Regions from separate parts of the Pantoea sp. B9002 genome, predicted to be linked through region 2. Evidence: predicted binding sites of a transcription regulator. Region 2 holds the regulator's gene; each other region holds the start of a gene.

Region 1 (4,400 bases), on a different contig from region 2:
ACGGCGAGGGGCGCTGGCAACCGGCGTGGTGCTTAGCGCCAGAAGAGATCGTTGGCAGCGTTGGCGCGGGCGATGCGTTTTGTGCCGGTGTGCTCTATGCCAGCCATGAAGGCTGGTCATTGACGGAAACGCTGAAGCTGGCGCACACCTGCGCCTGTTTTAATCTGCATGCAGCAAACGCGCTGGACGGCACGCGGCCATTAGCCGAGATGCAGCGCTGGATGGATCAGGCGATTTGCGTTTCGCGCGCCGAAGAGGCAGGACGCATCACGTCGGCGGAGAAAACATAGCCGAGACCGCGAATGGTGCGGATCAGGCTCGGTTGATGCGGGTTGATTTCTATCTTGCGTCGCAGCCGCATAATCAGCACATCAATGGTGCGATCAAACACTTCAAGGCTTTCGCTGTGCGTCAGCTCGAGCAGCTGATCGCGGGTTAATACTTTTCGCGCATGCGCCACCAGCGCGCGCAGCAGCGTGTATTCACCTTGCGTTAGCGGCACGCTTTCGCGTTGTGGATTGAACAGCTGGCAGCGCGCATCGTCGAGACGCCAGCCGTTAAATTGCCAGCCTTCATCCGCTAACGCTTCCGGCTGTGCTAGCCGTCCGCAGCGCCGCAGTGCAGCGCGTGCCCGAGCCACCACCACGCGCGGGTTGAACGGCTTGGCGATGTAATCATCCGCGCCCATCTCCAGTCCTACCACCATATCTGCTTCCGAACCCATGCCGGTCAACATGATCACCAGCAGGTCGGGACGCTGCCGCTGCATCTGTTGCAGCACCAGCAAGCCGTTGGTGTCTGGCAGCATCATATCCAGCATTACCAGCGAAATTTCCGGGTGCAGCGCCAGCAGAGCCAGCGCATCTTTACCCTGATGGCAGCAATAAACGGTAAACACATGTTCATTCAACACATCGTGCAGTAATTCACACACTGCACGATCATCATCGACCACCAGAATCGCGGGCTTCATGGATGCGCCTCTTTTGTTACGAAAGGGTTAAAAGCAGTGTAACCCGATGTTTTTTAGCTGCTGATTAAGGCAACAGAAACGTGAGCGCCATCGCCTGGCAGAGTGCGGAAGCGTGCTGTGCCGCACTCTTTTTGCCAAATGTTCGTGAGCAGGGAAAACGATTGCGCGGCGCTGGTGCAATGCACCATAATCGCGCCTCATTCTGGTTCGGAATTATCCTAAGCGAAGTATTATTCGGAAACGTAATCGATTGCGTAGGGTGATGGCATAGCTATTGCTATGTGGACAGGGGAAGGTTAAACGCCTTGCGTCCAATACAACAATAAGTCTGTAAACCACATTGGCAAGGAGCGCGCGCATTCGTGCCGACTCCGCTCATGAGAGATGATGATGTTAGAAAAACTCTTCAAACTAAAAGCGCACAACACAACGGTTCGCACAGAAATCATTGCGGGTATCACCACCTTCCTGGCAATGGCTTACATCCTGTTTGTTAACCCGAGCATTCTCGGTGCAACCGGCATGGATAAAGGTGCGGTCTTCGTGGCGACCTGTCTGGCGGCAGCGATTGGCTGTGTGTTAATGGGCCTGATCGCTAACTATCCGATTGCACTCGCACCGGGCATGGGCCTCAACGCCTTCTTCACCTATACCGTGGTGCTGCATATGGGTTACACGTGGCAAGTCGCGCTGGGCGCGGTGTTCTTGTCGGCGGTGATCTTCTTTGCCATGTCGCTTTTCAAAATTCGTGAGTGGATTATCAACAGCATTCCGCTGCCGCTGCGTGCCGGTATTGGTGCCGGTATCGGCCTGTTCCTGGCGATTATCGCGCTGGAAGGCGCGGGTATCGTGGTAGATAACCCGGCTACGCTGGTTGGCCTGGGCGACCTGACCAAACCGGGCCCGCTGCTGGCGCTGCTCGGCTTCTTCATCATTGTGGTGCTGGAAGCGCGTCGCGTTACCGGCGCAGTGCTGATCGGTATTTTGGTGGTGACGTTCATTTCTATGGGCATTGGCCTGACGCCGTTTGGCGGCGTGTTCTCTGCTCCGCCATCCATCGCCCCGACCTTTATGCAGCTGGACATCGCCGGTGCCTTTAACGTCGGTTTGGTGAGCGTGATCTTCGCCTTCCTGTTCGTGGATGTGTTCGATAACACCGGCACCTTGCTGGGTGTGACCAAGCGCGCCGGTCTGGCGGATGAGCAGGGCAACGTGCCGAAAATGGGCCGTGCGTTGATCGCAGACAGCGCCGCCGCGCTGTTCGGCTCGCTGCTTGGTACTTCAACTACCACCAGCTATGTGGAATCTGCTGCCGGCGTCAGCGCCGGTGGCCGCACCGGCCTGACGGCGATTGTGGTGGCGATTCTGTTCCTGCTGAGCCTGTTCTTCTCGCCGCTGGCGGGCAGCGTACCGATTTATGCCACCGCGCCAGCACTGCTGTTTGTTGCGGTGCTGATGGCGTCTGGCCTGGCGGATATTGACTGGAAAGACATCACCACCGCCGCGCCGGTAACCGTGACTGCGCTGACCATGCCGCTGACCTACTCGATCGCCAACGGTATTGCGTTCGGCTTCATCACCTGGACGGTGGTGAAACTGCTGAGCGGCCGCACCAAAGAGGTCAACCCGGCGCTGATCATTCTGTCGATTCTGTTTGTCATCAAACTGGGCTGGCTGAGCGCGTAAATCTCACTTAACGGAAGCCCGCTCGGGCTTCCGTGTCTGCTGTTGCATTCCTTCGCTTATTTTCTGCGTGACACCTCTCAATCCTTTTTGATGCTCACTTTCCTTCCATCTCAAAACGGCCCAGGCTATGCGTGTTGTTTAAATCTGCCCGCAAAAAATGTGCTGCGAATGGCGGGATCGTGGAATGTTAACGCTGCGCAAATCTGTTTCACTAACGGTGTGGTGGAGAGATTGAGCAGCGCGATGGAAGAGGATTCGGTGATGGATTACCCCATTAGCACGGCAACTCGAGTGTTCCCACCGCGTATTTTTGACGTTGGTAACAAAGGAGATCATCAAATGGAACAACTCAGCAAACGGGTTGAACAGCTGGAAAAAACCACGCAGCAGATTCAGACGGATGTTGCTGTGCTAACGGCGCGTTCAGAACATTTTGCTACTAAAGCGGATATCGAAAAGGTCAGGGCTGAGCAGGGTGTCATGCGGGTAGAGATTTTGGGTGAGCTGGGGGCGCTTGAACAACGTATCGATAAAAAGTTTGAGCGCATGGAAGACAAATTCGATAAAAAGTTCGAAAAAATAGATGAGAAGTTCGAAAGGATAGATGAAAAGTTTGAAAGGATAGATGAGAAGTTCGAAAGAGTTGATCAAAGATTTAACCAGCTCGAGGATAAAATATCTGCCTTCAATAACAGCATAACCTGGAAAATCATGATCCCGACCGGCCTTCTGGTGCTGGCGTGGTTTGTTCAGAATATCGTTTTGAAAATGTCATGACGCGCTTTGATGCACTGTTCCGGCCCTTCATGGGCCGGAACTCATCATGATTACCTAAACGGCGGCTCGTTGAAGGTTCTCAGCTTCCTTGAATGCAGCTTATCGCCTTCAGCTCGCAGCAGTTCGACCGCGCAGATGCCAATCTGCAGGTGCTCGGAGATTGCGCCTTCATAGAAGCGGTTTGCCTGACCCGGTAGCTTGATCTCGCCATGCAGCGGTTTATCGGATACGCACAGCAAGGTGCCGTAAGGCACTCGGAAGCGATAACCTTGCGCGGCGATGGTGGCGCTCTCCATATCAACCGCAACGGCGCGGCTCAGGTTGAAGCGCAGCGCTGAAGCGGAGTAGCGCAGCTCCCAGTTACGGTCATCGGTGGTGACCACGGTGCCGGTGCGCAGGCGCTGTTTAACCTCTTCACCGGGCATACCGCTGACCGCTTTGGTGGCGTCATACAGTGCGCGCTGCACTTCGGCGATGCTCGGGATTGGGATATCTGGCGGCAGTACGCTATCCAGTACGTGGTCGTCGCGCAGGTAGGCATGCGCCAGCACATAATCGCCGATGGTCTGGCTTTCGCGCAGTCCACCGCAGTGGCCAATCATCAGCCAGGCGTGCGGACGAATCACCGCCAGATGGTCACAGATGGTTTTGGCATTGGATGGACCAACGCCAATGTTCACCAGCGTAATGCCGCGACGATTTGGTGATGTCAGGTGCCAGGCGGGCATTTGGTGCTTCTTCCACGCCAGATCGGACATCATCGCCGTCGGGTCTTGAGTATCGGCGGTGATCACCACTTCACCGGCGCAGGCAAGGCTGTCATACGGCGTGGTGGGATCTTGCACCTGCTCAATCGCCCAGCGTACGAACTCATCGACGTAGCGCGTGTAGTTGGTAAACAGCACGAACGGCTGAAAGTGCTCGACGCCGGTGCCGGTGTAGTGGCGCAGGCGTGCCAGTGAGA
Region 2 (4,400 bases):
CAACCGAGGGCGAAGATGGCTAAGCCCGCCAGCAAAATCGGCTTACGTCCGTAACGATCCGACAACGGTCCCCAAAAAACCTGGGCGCAGGCAAAACCGCCGAGAAACAGACTCAGGCTGGCGCTGATGGTGCCGGGTGCGGTAGCAAAATCACGCTGCATATCGCCAAAGGCGGGTAAATACATATCCGTGGCAAGAAAGCCGAGCATGCTGAGCACGGCGAGATAAGGCATAAATGCTTTAGACGACAACATGTTGATTCTCTTTTGGGCAGGTTGAACGCCGGGGAGTGTAAAAGGATGCAGCGCGCTTTGTGAAACGCTAATATTTGCATAGTGCTGTTAAATTTTTTGAAGGCAAAATTATGTGGTCAGAATATGCGCTTGAAGTAGTGGATGCGGTGGCGCGCACCGGTAGTTTTAGCGCGGCAGCGCAGGAGCTGCATCGCGTGCCTTCTGCCGTCAGCTATACCGTGCGTCAGCTGGAAACCTGGCTGGCGGTGCCGCTGTTTGAGCGCCAGCATCGGGAAGTGGTGATGACACCGGCGGGCGAGCATTTTGTGCGTGAAGGCCGATCTGTTATCAAAAAAATGCTGGCAACTCGCCGACAGTGTCAGCAACTGGCAAATGGCTGGCGCGGCGAGTTGAGCATCGCGGTTGACTGCATTGTAAAACCGCAGCGCACGCGGCAGTTAGTGAAGGACTTCTATCGCCATTTTCCCGATATGGAGCTGATTATCAGCTACGAAGTGTTCAACGGCGTGTGGGATGCGTTGGCTGATGGTCGGGTGGATGTGGCGATTGGTGCAACCCAGGCAATTCCGGTGGGCGGACGTTTTGCCTTTCAGGACATGGGCGCGCTGAACTGGCGCTGTGTCGTAAGTCCCGATCATCCGCTGGTAAACAGCAAGGAGCTGGATGATGAAACCTTGCGGGCGTGGCCATCGCTGGTGCTGGAAGATACCTCGCGTGCGTTGCCGCGCCGTATGACATGGACGCTGGATAATCAGCGGCGGTTGGTGGTGCCAGAGTGGGAAACCGGGATGGATTGTTTGCTGGCAGGATTGTGCGTCGGAATGGTACCGGGCCATTTGGCGCGTCCGCTGCTGGACAGCCACAAACTGGTTGAACTGGCGCTGCCGCAGGCGTTTCCCGACAGTCCGTGCTGCGTAAGCTGGTCCGAACAGCGCGCGTCACCGGCGCTGGCGTGGTTACTGGCTTATCTCGGGGATGCCGAAACGCTGAACCACGAATGGCTCAGCGAAGTGTCGGCTTAGCGGCGATAGTCGCGGAACGGACCGTACGCCACCGAACGGCGTTCAATCAGCGTTGGCTGGACTTCGATTGTTTGCGGATCTTCGCGCTTGCTGGTAATGCGATCCAGCAGCATTTCCAGCGCTTTTTCACCCAGTTCGGCTTTCGGCTGGTGCACGGTGGTCAGCGCTGGGGTGAAATAGCGCGCGTTGCGCACGTTATCATAGCCAATCACCGAGATATCCTGCGGTACGCGCAAACCCATCTCATCAGCGGCGCAAATCGCGCCCATCGCCATGATATCGCCACCGCAGAACACCGCGGTTGGACGCTGTTTCTGATTTAAAATCTGCTGCATCGCCTGATAGCCCGATTCAGGTTCAAAGTCGCCCTGAACCACCCATTCCGGACGCACCGTAATGCCCGCTTCGTTCATTGCCTGCAGGAAGCCAGCATGACGTCCGCCGCCGGTGTTGCGCTCCATCTGGCCTGGAATGGCACCGATATCGCGATGGCCGCGTTCGATCAGATAACGCCCGGCGAGATAACCGCCCTGAAACGCATTGTCCTGCACGGTATCGGTGAAATCACCGCGTGACGCGCCCCAATCCATCACCACCATGGGGATATTGCGGTTCTCTTCCAGCATCTGCAGCAAATCGTCTGGATATTCCGAACACATCACCAGCAATCCATCGACGCGCTTTTGCGCCATCATCGACAGGTAAGCGCGCTGCTTTTGCAGATCGTTGTGCGCATTGCCGAGAATCAGCGTATAGCCGCGTTCGAAACACCGGTTCTCCACCGCTTCGATAATTTCAGCAAAGTAGGGCGCTTCGCTAGAGGTCGCCAGCAGACCCAAGGTTTTGGTGTGATTGACTTTGAGACTACGCGCCACGGCACTCGGCGAGTAGTGTAATTCTTTGATCGCTTCCCATACGGCGTTACGCGTCTCTTCCGCAACGAAACGCGTTTTGTTGATGACATGCGAAACCGTGGTGGTTGAGACACCCGCGCGTTTTGCGACATCTTTAATTGTTGCCATGAAAATGGTACTCCTGGGCTTATCGCAACTTACTGATAAGTATATTGTTAAACGTTTGCGTCTGCTAATGCTTTTACAGCCCAAAAAAGCGGGCAAAACGGTAGGTTCTAGCAGGCGAAATCACTTCATCACGCTGTAAATACAGCATGCGCAAAATCTGTTGCGCAACGAAAGGCGGCGATTCTAGCAAGCTGGCGCGGATAACACGAGATTTTTGCCCATTGCTGTGCGAAAATCGCCTTAACCCTGATGATTGTGTGACTAAGGAGTTGTGATGAATACCGACCTGAAGCTGGCGCTAATGACCACTGTTGGCGCACTGTTGATGATTATCGCCTTTAGCTTTACCGCGATCATGCATTAACAAAAAAGCCGGAGCTGAGAACAGCATCCGGCTTTTTTATCTTTGTTGCGCAACAACTAGCGAATGGTTTTTGGCGTCATCATACGACGCGCGCCCACATAGTGTTTCTGCCAGTAATCCTCACCCAATGCGCTAATCTGAATATCTTTGCCGGTACGCGGCGACTGAATGAATTTACCATCGCCGAGATACACGCCCACATGGTCGGCGGTGCCGCGATTATTGATGCGGAAGAACACCAGATCGCCTTTCTCCAGCATTTCACGCTTGATCGGTGCCGCATCGCGCAGGTGGTACATCTCATTAGCGGTGCGTGGGAGTTTGAATTTAACCAGATCTTTATAGGCGTACCACACTAAGCCGCTGCAGTCGAAACCGGTGTGTGGCGAAGCGCCGCCCCACTGATAAGGTTTACCGAGCTGACCCATTAATTTGGTCATCGCCGTTTCACGCGCTTTTTGGTAACGCTGGCGGTGCGCTTTACTCATTTTGATGCCGGTCAGTGCTAACGCTTCATCATTGACGGCGATCTCTGGCGTTTTCTTCGCTAACCGTTGATGACCGTATTTCTTAGCAGAGAGTTTCAGCGGGGATTTTTTGCTGGTGGTTTTGTGCAGCGCGGTTTCTGTTTTGGTCTGTTTTTTGAGTTTGAATTTTTGAACAGCAGTCAGGCGCGATTTTTTGGTGGTGGTTTTCACCGGACGTCGTTTGCGGCGCTCGTCTTCACGTGCGCTCTTTTTCTCTGCTTTAAGCGAACTGGCGTTAACGGGCGCATGCGGAGATGCAGCGGCCACATTAAAGAACAGTTGGGCTAAAGCCAGTATGAAAAGCGTAATTAGTAGACGCATAATCCGGTTACAGGTTAAGCAGGCTGAATCAAAGCAGACTGCGGAAAAGTGAGAGAAATCTGATCAAGTGACCAGCGCCGAGGCAATTCTAATCCACTTTTTTTGCAAAAGGTAAGGCCTTTTTCCATTAATATGTTACCAGATTGATTCTGTAGCAAAAATGAGCGATTTCAGCTGGTTAACACAGCGAAACTATTGCTAATTATTAATTTATTAATGCCAATTAATGATATGAAAATGTTATTTGTCATGCGTTAACTTAACAAACATGGCGATTAGCCAGTGCAAACGCAAAATCCCGTTTTCAGTACGGGAGCGAAATCGCTACAATAAACAAACACGAAGTAGAAGATTAAGGAAGGCAATAATGAGTACTGTTGAAAAAATTCAGCGTCAGATCGCAGAAAACCCGATTCTGCTGTACATGAAAGGTTCGCCGAAGCTGCCAAGCTGCGGTTTCTCGGCGCAAGCCGTGCAGGCGCTTTCTGCGTGTGGCGAGCGTTTCGCTTATGTGGACATTCTGCAGAACCCGGACATTCGCGCTGAAATGCCAAAATACGCTAACTGGCCAACCTTCCCGCAGCTGTGGGTCGATGGTGAACTGGTCGGCGGCTGCGACATCATCGTTGAGATGTTCCAGCGCGGTGAACTTCAGCCACTGCTGAAAGAGACCGCTGAGAAGTATAAAGAAGCGGAATAATGCAGAAGGCCGACAAATGTCGGCCTTTTCTTTGGTTACTCGGCAGACGCGTCGTCTGCGGATTCTTCACTGAAAGCCAGCGGCCAGCCGCCCAGGCGTTTCCAGCGGTTCACCAACTCACAGAACAGCGTCGCGGTTTGCTCAGTGTCATACAGCGCCGAATGCGCTTGCGTGCTATCAAACTCCATTC
Region 3 (4,400 bases), on a different contig from region 2:
CTTCTTCTTTCTGCCCCTGCGAGGAGAGCGAGTGCAGGCGAATCATCATGGCGTCATAACTGTCTACGGTGCTGATGTCCCATCCTACCAACGGATGAGTCTGGATGACGTCTTTATTTCTGTCCATTATAACCTCCGTATTACTCGTTAAACGAAGTGCTTCTTGAGGTTCAATGCGGCTGTATCGTGCACTAGCGAAACAATTATAACATGAAATAGCGGGTGCAATAGTTAAAAGGTATGACGAACCTAAACAGAGTAAAAATAAACGCGTTTAAGATTGCTCTTTCATCGAATAATAAAATGCCCGCAGCGTCAGGCATTTTATTGGAATTATTACTGGCAGTACTGACGAAGTTATCGGCTTTTATAAGGGAAAACTTTAGACCGAAAAAGGGGGCACTTTTATGAGTGAGGCTCAACCGGCAGCAGGCCGTGACGTTTCTGAATCTCTTCCGCCAGCCGGGTAAAATGCTGCTGTAACTGCTCGTCATGGTTCTGGTTTTGCGCTTCCAGCGTCAGGTTGTGAACCAGCAACTGATTGGCGCGATCGTCGAGACAGAAGGTCAAGGTGGCAAACGCATTTTCTAATACGGTTAAGCGGCGCTGTTGCTCAGCAATAAAAGCCAGCAATTCTCCGAAGGTCATCGCCTCTTCTGGTTTTTCAGTAGTCATGTAAAACACCTCCTGTAAGCATGACGAGGCAAGAATAGGGGATCGTTTAACATGAGTCTAGATGCAGGAAGTTTTTCTGGCGAGAGGGAAATAAAAACAAAAAAGCCGGATAGCGATACCCGGCAAAAACGGCACAGTGGCAGTTAATCGTTATTAAACCAGTCGTCAGCGCTTTCCCAGGTTTCTTGTAACAGTTCGCTGATGCGTTCGCGTGACTCTTTGCAGCCACCAAACACGCTGAGTTGATTGCCGCCGGCATAACGCACTTTGACGTGATGATCGTCGTCAGGGAAATCCTGCGTAATGCGACGAACCAGTTCGATGCTGAGTGCATCCAGTGCACCCGCAGGAAGGGGCGAAGTTTTTGCTACGGTAATTTCAACACGCATAGAAGCCTCCGGGATAATATACTGTTTATTTGTACAGTATAACTTTCCCGAAGGCAAGCAGCAGATAATTATTCTTTGATGCGCCAGTTCAGCGTTTCACCGGCAAGGAAAGGCACCAGCGTGTCATCTGCCAGCGCAATGCTCTCTTCAACCTGCCAGGATTCACGCACCAGCGTCAGCGTGCCCTCATTCAGCGGCAGACCGTAGAAGTTCGCGCCGTTCTCCGAGCAGAAGGCTTCGAAATGTTCCAGCGCATTCAGCTCCTCAAACACCGTGGCGTACGCCGGCAATGAAGTTGGCGCATTGAACACACCGGCGCAGCCACAGCTGGCTTCCTTGAGGTGACGCAGATGTGGCGCGGTATCGGTACCGAGGAATACGCGACGATTCCCGCTGGCAACCAGTTTGCGCAGCGCTTCCTGATGGATATTGCGCTTCAGAATCGGCAGGCAGTAGAGATGCGGACGTACGCCGCCCACCAGCATATGGTTACGGTTGAACATCAGGTGCTGTGGCGTAATGGTGGCGCCCAGTAGTTCGTTACCGGCTGCCAGATACTCCGCAGCTTCTTTCGTGGTGATGTGCTCCATCACCACTTTCAGCGCCGGGAACTGTTTACGCAGCGGTTCCAGCACGGTTTCAATAAAGCGCGCTTCGCGATCAAAAATATCGATGTGAGAATCGGTCACTTCGCCGTGCACCAGCATCGGCATGCCGATCTGCTGCATGCGATCCAGCACCTTAGCGATGGCGGCGATATTGGTCACGCCGTGGCTGGAGTTGGTGGTGGCGTGCGCAGGATAGAGCTTGGCGGCGGTAAACGTGCCGTCACGGAAGCCGCGCTCGATCTCATCGGGATCGAGTGAGTCGGTGAGATAGCAGGTCATCAGCGGAGTAAAAGCATGCTCAGCAGGTAACGCAGCCACGATGCGCTCGCGATAAGCCACGGCAGCGGCCACGCTGATAACCGGTGGAACCAGGTTTGGCATGACAATCGCGCGACCATTTACTGCGCTGGTATAAGGCAGTACGGCGTTGAGCATCGCGCCATCGCGCAGATGGATGTGCCAGTCGTCAGGGCGGCGGATGGTAATGTGCTGAGGTTGGGCTGTCATTCAAAAAGGCTCCGGCTGAGAAGAAAACGAGAGGCACGTTTAGGCCGGGGAGTAATCATAAGGATGTGGGCAACCGTTTGCACGGGATTTTATTGTGACAAACAAAAACCGCACCCGAAAGTGCGGTTGCGCGGATTAATCAGTAAACGGAATCACCAATTGTCCCGGTTTCACTTCAATTCCTTTAGCGAGTTTCTTCGCCAGCGCTTCGCCTTTGCTGCGGTCTGCACTCAGCACATAAGCAGGTCTCTCATTGAAGTAGCGCTTCAGCGACTCATTGAGATACGGCGTGAGGGTTTTCATGATCGATGCCATTTTCTCCGGCTGCACCTGCGCATTGACAATCTCCATGTCATGCAGATAAATCGCACCTTCCTGCGCGTTATAAACCGGCTGCGCTTTCATCTTCAGCAGCATTTCGGCCTGCTGCGGACCAAACAGCGAGCTGACATTGATATTGGCTTTACCCGAGAGCGTGATTTTACCGGGTTCTTCACGGCCAATCTGGCTGTTGAGATCGCTCAGCACAATGTGCGCATTCACCAGCCCGGAAACGCCGATGTCTTTTTCGAAGTTATTGCGCTTTTGCAGCGCCTGATTCACTTCCTGTTCGCTGATGGTGTATTGCGTCAATTGGTTACAGCCGCTGAGTAGCACGGCAAAAAGCAGGGCGAAAAGCCCGGTAAACGCCTTTTTCATATTGTCCTCATCCTGATCGAAACGGCAAAACAGCGATAGCCTGCCTGAATCAGCGGCATGTGTCACCAGGAGAGAGATGAGAAGCGCCGCAGCGCCTCTCAGGGATGAGGATTATGCGGCGATAGAAGAGAGCAGATTAACCTGGGTTTGTTTCGCCATGTTGTCGCGATAATCGGCAACGCGACTTGGCCATTCGATGCCGTTGACCAGCGTTAAGGAGCGCAGCAGCGGGAACAGATGAATATCATCTTCCGACAGTTCGCCATTAACCGCGTTAGGTTTGACGATCAGCTTGTCGAGCTGACGCAAATCATCGCTGATGTTTTTGATCAAGCCCGGCGCGTGTTTACGCAACTCGCTGAAATCGCCCACGCTGGCCTGCTTCTTCTCGCTGAAGTAGCTGCGCGCTTCCGGCGTGGCGAATTCGGCGAAGGACGCATCGGCGATGCGCGGCAGCAGCAGCTTATTCACGTAGCCATTCACATGGCGCAGCCAGTCGCTGATCGCAGGATTACTTTTGCCATTGAGCAGCGGCTCGTGATCGTATTTATCAACCAGCCGCACAATATCCATACTTTCTGGTACGGCGCTGCCATCGGCCTTTTGCAGAATCGGCGCCATTTTCTGGCCGATCAGTTTTTTCGGCGTTTGCTCGTCGTCATTCAGCATAACGATGAGTTCTAACGGCAGATTTTTTAAGCCGAAAATCATGCGTGCTTTGACGCAGAAAGGGCAGTGATCGTAGATGTAGAGTTTCATCCCGTTTCTCCTGTGGTTCTAAGGGTGACGGAGGTCACCCTTTTTTCGGACGTGCGGGAAGTATGGAAGAGATCTGTGGCAGGGGCAAACTAGCTGCTGAAAATCGCTGGCGCCACCGAACGCGGCTGGAACTGCCACCAAAGCGCCAAAAGGGTGATCATGCCAACGCTGCTCAGCAGCATCCACGGCAGTTCCGGCAGCGCCCATTGCTGGCCCATATCGAACATCCAGCCGCCGCCGGAGTAACCGATCAAACCGCCAATCGCGAGGCCAAGACGGCTGAAGCCCATGTAACTGCCGCGCGCACGCGAACTGGCCAGCGAAGCGCTGAGCGTTTCACGTGCCGGTTCCGCAATGATTGAGCCCAGATAAAAGATAGCGATCAGCATAAACAGCGACGGCAGCGAATCGGTCATGCCAACCGGCAGCAGGCTGAAGGTCATCAGGAACAAACCGGCCATCAAACGCGTTTCGAGGCGGAAGCGTTTTTCGCTCCAGCGCGCCAGCGGATAGAGCAGGCTTAATGACAGCAGCGCTTCAATGGCGTACATCCACTTCACTGCGGCTGGCGCACCGGCCACCTGATTCACCATCACTGGCAGCATTAACATCACCTGCACGGCGAGAATGTAGTAGCCGGTCAAGGTCAGCACGTACAGGCGAAAACGCTTGTCCTGCCAGACGCGTTGCATCCCTTCACGCATCGCAATGCGTTCGGTCGAGATGCGCCACGCCGGTAACCAAATGGCGTTAAAAAGTGCAG

The links. Region 2 encodes PurR, which represses purine synthesis genes. Its sites were predicted from a motif close to CANGCAAACGTTTGCNTG; they were not measured.
Region 1: the regulator PurR is predicted to act here: its motif matches at 1,124-1,141, upstream of HX773_RS19510 (NCS2 family permease).
Region 3: the regulator PurR is predicted to act here: its motif matches at 2,246-2,263, upstream of pyrC (dihydroorotase).

The regions. Positions count from the first base shown of each region.
Region 1 is NZ_JACAPA010000041.1:7,580-11,979, reverse strand. Features, by position in the region: gene HX773_RS19520 (carbohydrate kinase family protein) at 1-290, shown strand, start outside; gene HX773_RS19515 (response regulator) at 227-973, opposite strand; gene HX773_RS19510 (NCS2 family permease) at 1,361-2,659, shown strand; gene HX773_RS19505 (hypothetical protein) at 2,828-3,436, shown strand; gene HX773_RS19500 (AMP nucleosidase) at 3,487-4,400, opposite strand, start outside.
Region 2 is NZ_JACAPA010000017.1:16,194-20,593, reverse strand. Features, by position in the region: gene punC (purine nucleoside transporter PunC) at 1-254, opposite strand, end outside; gene punR (DNA-binding transcriptional activator PunR) at 365-1,276, shown strand; gene purR (HTH-type transcriptional repressor PurR) at 1,273-2,298, opposite strand; gene HX773_RS11090 (YnhF family membrane protein) at 2,573-2,662, shown strand; gene HX773_RS11085 (C40 family peptidase) at 2,719-3,510, opposite strand; gene HX773_RS11080 (Grx4 family monothiol glutaredoxin) at 3,875-4,210, shown strand; gene rnt (ribonuclease T) at 4,246-4,400, opposite strand, start outside.
Region 3 is NZ_JACAPA010000003.1:140,916-145,315, reverse strand. Features, by position in the region: gene bssS (biofilm formation regulator BssS) at 1-127, opposite strand, end outside; gene HX773_RS02735 (hypothetical protein) at 406-675, opposite strand; gene dinI (DNA damage-inducible protein I) at 819-1,064, opposite strand; gene pyrC (dihydroorotase) at 1,133-2,179, opposite strand; gene HX773_RS02720 (lipoprotein) at 2,315-2,878, opposite strand; gene grxB (glutaredoxin 2) at 2,990-3,637, opposite strand; gene mdtH (multidrug efflux MFS transporter MdtH) at 3,727-4,400, opposite strand, start outside.